Regions from separate parts of the Exiguobacterium sp. SH0S2 genome, predicted to be linked through region 2. Evidence: a T-box and tRNA genes for the amino acid it is inferred to sense, from the RefSeq annotation. Region 2 holds a T-box; the other holds one or more tRNA genes.

Region 1 (2,971 bases), on a different contig from region 2:
ATCGACGTGACGTTCCACGCCGAGCCTTCGAACTTTTCATTCAATCAGATTGTCGACGGGGAACTCGTCCCGTCCGAGCAAGTCGTTCCCGATGAACCGGGCGTCTATTTGTTCGAGACGGGCGGGGACTGGGCACAAGGCGACAGCCGTTACGTGTTCGGCGTCAAGGTCGAGGAATAAAAGAGTTGACCTGTCCGTTACGGACGGCTTTAACATAAACGAGAAGGGGGAACGCCAATGATTCAAATCGGAAAAGTTGTCCATCTAACGGGGTTGTCAATTAAAGCGATAAAGTGGTATGAAGCGAAAGGGCTCGTCCAGCCGACTCGTTTAGACAATCAGTATCGGTTATACGGAATAGAAGAAATAAGACGCTTGAACGAAATCAAGTTATTGCGGCAAATAGGCATTTCGCTCGAACAGATTCAGACCGCAGGAAGTGTGAGCGAGTTACTTGAAGGCAGGCTTGATGAAGTCCAACGTGAAATCGAGGCGTTGCGACAAATCGAGCAACAAATCGAATGGATGCAAACAGGAGGGAATCAAATGAATGTTCGCTATGAGACGTGGGAGCAACCTAAAGTTGTGAACGGGTACGTATCCGAACTCACAGCAATCTCGGTCGTATGGGAAAAACTAAATCCAGAGCTGACGACAAACGAATCGTACGGTGTCTGTTTGCCTAAAGAAGAAGCTTATCTGGCCGGCATGACCGAACCCGTACATGGGAAGGGTGCCCGACAAGTCGAATTGTCGGCAGGACGTTACCTGGTCGCAACGGTCGAAGGGGGGATCCAGGCCATTCCATCGACGTACGATCAACTTTTGGCTTTGCCGGATGTGACGTTGCGTGATGCAGTCGATTTTGAGCGCTATATCCATGGGCAAGATGGGGCCGATGATTTGATTGAGATTTGGTTACCGACCCAATAAAAAAAGCGCCTTTCCCGAAGCTGGGAAAGGCGCCTGTGGTTTAACGTGTCATGACTTTATCGATGAGACCGTAGTTGCTCGCCTCATCAGCTGACATGAAGTAGTCGCGCTCTGTGTCGCGCTCGATGACTTCAAGCGGCTGTCCTGTGTTGTCGGACATGATTTGGTTCAACTTCTCACGCATCTTGATGATCCGTTCGGCGTGGATTTTAATGTCCGACGCTTGACCTTGTGTTCCGCCGAGCGGTTGGTGAATCATGATCTCCGCGTTTGGAAGCGCGAAGCGTTTACCTTTTTCACCGGCTTGGAGCAAGAAGGCACCCATCGATGCGGCCATTCCGATACAGATTGTCGATACGTTCGGCTTGATGAAGTTCATCGTGTCGTAGATCGCCATTCCGGAAGTGATCGAGCCACCCGGGCTGTTGATGTAGAGTGAGATGTCCTTATCTGGGTCCTCAGCTGCAAGGAAAAGAAGCTGGGCGACAATCGAGTTGGCGACGTTGTCGTCGATCGCGCTTCCGAGAAGGATGATCCGGTCTTTAAGCAAGCGTGAGTAAATGTCGTACGCGCGTTCCCCGCGACCTGTTTGTTCGATAACTGTTGGAATTAACATTGATTTTGCCTCCTTGTATGTATCGTGTAAACCTATCATAACCGCTATAGTCAATGTTGGTCAAACGATAGTCTTTGTTTCTCACATATTCCACCGTTCGGCCAATTATAAACGACAAAAGAGGCCAGGCATCTGCCTGACCTCTTGATTTGATACACCCGGAGAGATTTGAACTCCCGACACCTGGCACCGGAAACCAGTGCTCTATCCCCTGAGCTACGGGTGCATGTTCTCTGACACGATTTATTATACAATTGTTTTTTTGAAAAAGCAATCCTGTTATCACGTCTTTTTTTGTGAGCGCGTTTGGCGACCATTCGTTACAATTAGAAGTGAGAGGGGTGTGACCGATGCAACGGCAAGAACAGCGTCAACTTCAGAAGCTTCAGCTGACACAAGACATGGTCCGGCGTCTGCCGGTTCTTGAGGCGGACCGGGTCGCGCTCGAGTGGCAGCTCGCCCGGTTGGCTAAACGAAACACGCACGTCACAACGGGCGGTACGGTCGAATGGATTGCGGACGCGGCGGGCGGTTTTGAAGCACGGCTATTTGAACAGATTGACGAAGGAAGCGGGACCGAGGCCCAAAAGCAGCTTCAAAAGCAACTCGTCATGACGCTCGACCATCGCGGGCTACTGCCGGAGACCGATGCCGTCCTCGCGAAGCGATTCGGTGTCGAGATGGCGGACGTCGATTTGGCCCGGCGCGCACTGTTATTTTTAGAGCCGACCGGGATCGGTGCGACTTCAGAACATGACTGCCAATACCGTCACGCGATCGAGCATGACGATCCACACGTGCTCGACGTGTTCGAGGCGTTTGACGCAAAGGTCGAGCATATAGCGGACAAGCTCGGGATGACGACCGAAGAATACGAGCGAATCAGCCGAATCGTCGCCACGCTCCCGAGGATACCGATATTATATGAAGAAACCGAGCATATTCTGCCCGAACTCGAGGTCGTCGTTCAAGACGGGGAACTCATCACGACGTGGTTCAGCCCGATGATTGCCTTAGACGTCGGTTCGGACCGGGAGGCGAAGTGGTGGCAAGAGACGCTCGCGATGCGCGCAGAGACGCTCCGCTCTGTGTGGGCCGTCATCGAGCGACGCCAGGCGGACTGGCTCCGCGGCCAACTCGTCCTGCATCCGCTCACACGAAAAGAAGTCGCCATCGAGATCGGCAAGCATGAGTCGACGGTCGGCCGCGCGATTCAAGGCAAGTACGCCAAGACCGCGGGCGGCGTGATGGAGTGGCGTCACTTCTTCGTCCGCGCCACATACCACGGCCAAGCCCCGTTCATGATTAAACGGGCGCTCGCCGAGCTGATCCAACAAGAGACGGCGCCTTTGAGCGACCAGGCGCTCACCGAGGAGCTGGCCCGGATCGGTTACACCGTGACGCGGCGAACGGTCGCGAATT
Region 2 (2,971 bases):
TTTCAGGGGTCACTTCAGCGTTCGGAATGTTTTTATTTACATTTCTTCTGGAGCTTGGACACCGATTAAACGGAGTCCTTCCGTCAAGACGATCGTCACGGCTTTGACGAGCGCGAGACGCGATTGTTTGCCCGCATCTTCTTCAAGCACACGGACGTGGCCATAATACTTGTTGAACGATTGCGCCAAGTCGAGGACATAACGGCTGATGATCGACGGCTCACGGCGCTCATGAGCACGCGTGATGACGTGTGGGAACGCGTTGAGCATCGTCACGACGCCCCACGTGTGGTCGTCGTTCGCACCTGCGAACGTCGAACCGTCGTAGTTGCCTTTACGGAGGAGCGAGTTCGCCCGTGCGTTCGTGTACTGCACGTAAGGTCCCGTCTCCCCTTCGAACTTGAGCATGCTGTCAAGGTCGAACTCGATGTTGTTGATGCGCTCATTCTTCAAATCGTGGAAGATGACGGCGCCGACGCCGACCATACGAGCCACGTTCTCTGCGTTTGGAAGCTCAGGGTTCTTCTGTTCGATGTTCGCTTGCGCTTTCTCGATCGCTTCTTTCAATACTTCTTCAAGTAGGACGATGCGGCCTTTACGTGTCGACATCTTCTTCCCTTCTTGCAAGATCAAGCCGAACGGTACGTGGTGCATGCCGTCGACGAAGTCGTAACCGAGCTTGCGGAGTACCGAGAACAACTGTTTGAAGTGGAGCGCCTGCTCGCCACCGACGACGTAGTTCGCTTGGACGAATTTGTACGTCTCATGACGATAGACGGCCGCAGCCAAATCACGTGTCGCGTAAAGCGTCGCGCCGTCTTTCTTTGTGATCAGGCAAGGTGGCAAGTTCTCGTCTTCAAGCGAGACGACCATCGCCCCTTCACTCTCGACGAGCAGGTTCTTCTCTTCGAGCATGGCGACGATCCGGTCCATCTTGTCGTTGTAGAACGCTTCACCGTGGAAGCTGTCAAACTCGACACCGAGGAGATCGTATACTTTTTGGAACTCTTTGAGCGACTCGTCACGGAACCACGTCCACAGTTCGGTCGCTTCAACGTTACCGTCCTCGAGCTTTTTGAACCAAGCACGGCCCTCGTCTTCAAGCTCAGGCTGAGTTTTCACTTCTTCATGGAAGTGAACGTATAGCTTTAAGAGCTCAGCGATCGGATTTGCCCGGACCGCTTCCTCATCGCCCCACTTCTTATAAGCGACCATGAGTTTCCCGAATTGTGTACCCCAGTCGCCGAGGTGGTTGACACCGACGACGTTGTAGCCGTTTTTGCGAGCGATCTGGTTGATGGCGTTACCGATGACCGTCGAGCGCAAGTGTCCCATCGAGAACGGTTTGGCGATGTTAGGTGACGAGAAGTCCGTGACAATCGTCTCGTTGCGTGTCGCATGCGTCGCGTAATCCGCTTGCTCGTCGAGAACCGTGTTAATGATTTCCTGCGAGACGACGTCACGGCTCAAGAAGACGTTCACATATGGACCGGCCGCTTCAACTTTTGTGAACAGTTCGTCGTTCAATTCACCGGCGATGTCAGTCGCAATCATGACCGGCGCTTTCCGGTACGCCTTGGCGAGTTGGAAGCATGGGAACGCGAGATCCCCGTGCGCCTCATGTTTTGGTTTTTCAATCAATGCCTCAATCTGGTCGAGCGTGAGTTCGTCACCGATGACACGTGACAGAGCCTCCGCATACTTGCGTTCATAACTCATGTAAATTTCCTCCTTCAAATCTAGTCATAAAAAAAACGCCCTTTGCACAGATGCAAAGAGACGGGTTGGCCCGCGGTACCACTCTTCTTGCCTGCTTTACACAGACCACTTTAACGGTGATAACGGGGGGCCCCCGGCTACGCCTACTCGCTTCGGATAGCATCTCAAAAGTGCGTTTCGCGATGTTTGTCAGCCTAGGCTCTCACCAATCCCTAGGTCGCTTTGTTGACTAAACGATCGTTACTCTCTTTTTCATCGACTTTCGTCTATGTGGTTGAAAAGCAACTTCATTATAGAGGATATTTGATGTAGACTCAATGCTAGAATTCAGCCATTATGATGAATAGGCAGGACTTGGGCGCAACCGTGCCGAATCTCCTACCATACATATGAGAAGACTTTTCCCACACAGGAGGGAACTATGAATCATTTTCGCAAAATGTCCGTCCTCGGTTGGAGCATTTGGAGTTTGATCGTTTTACTGACCATCACCTTGTTTACAACCGGTGTTCTTGATATTCCGGCGATCGAGCCGCTTCCGTTCATCTTGATCGCGCTGCTCGTCGTCATTTTCCAAATGGACTCGATTGAACGAAAAGGCATTTATTTCACGTTTTCAGAAAGCATCGTCCTCATCATCTTTTTATTCTTTGATTTTGAGACGGCGCTCCTCGTCAACCAAATCGGACTTCTCGTCTTTCAGTTCGCCAACCTAAAACCGCGCGTCGCGCTCCGCCGCTTTCGGTTCACTTATCCTTGGAACGCGATCACGTCATTTTTAGAAATCGCCATCCCGGCAAGTGTTTACTTGGCCCTCGGAGGTGAAACTGGTCTTGGCTTCTATTCGCAGGATTCGTTCGTTCCGCTCGTCGGTCTGATCATTGCCATCATTTTGAACACGGTCGTCCAGAAGTATCAGGTCGGCTGGTGGTTCCGCGTCGATATCCCGGTCCGTGATTTTTTGAGCATCGCGTTTTACACATACATCGTCAGTTTGGTCTTCATCTTCGCCGCGTCGTTCTTCCGTGAGACGAACTTGCTCGTCGTCAGCAGCATCGCGGCCGCCCTCACGTTCTTTATTAAGCGGTTGATGATTCAAAAAGGGCGCCAAGACGCGTTCAAGTCATTGATCGAACAGTACGATGAAGCGAAAGAGGCCGTCTCCCTGTCTCAAAGCGAGGCCCAGGCGATTGAAGTGTTCTTGAGTCAATGTGAGCGCCTCAACCAATATGATAAAGGGTTTGTCGAGTTC

What was found. A T-box is a leader RNA that pairs with one kind of tRNA and senses whether it is charged. The one in region 2 lies ahead of argS (arginine--tRNA ligase), so its partner is inferred to be a tRNA-Arg.
Region 1: it has a tRNA-Arg gene. The T-box ahead of argS (arginine--tRNA ligase) is inferred to sense a tRNA for this amino acid. The anticodon was not compared.

The regions. Positions count from the first base shown of each region.
Region 1 covers NZ_SJVB01000002.1:37,859-40,829, reverse strand. Annotated here, with positions in the region: gene EVJ21_RS05020 (hypothetical protein) at 1-180, shown strand, start outside; gene EVJ21_RS05015 (MerR family transcriptional regulator) at 238-933, shown strand; gene clpP (ATP-dependent Clp endopeptidase proteolytic subunit ClpP) at 974-1,588, opposite strand; tRNA gene EVJ21_RS05005 (tRNA-Arg) at 1,703-1,775, opposite strand; gene EVJ21_RS05000 (RNA polymerase factor sigma-54) at 1,900-2,971, shown strand, end outside.
Region 2 covers NZ_SJVB01000004.1:284,248-287,218, reverse strand. Annotated here, with positions in the region: gene argS (arginine--tRNA ligase) at 37-1,719, opposite strand; T-box leader at 1,773-1,984, opposite strand; gene EVJ21_RS11970 (GGDEF domain-containing protein) at 2,141-2,971, shown strand, end outside.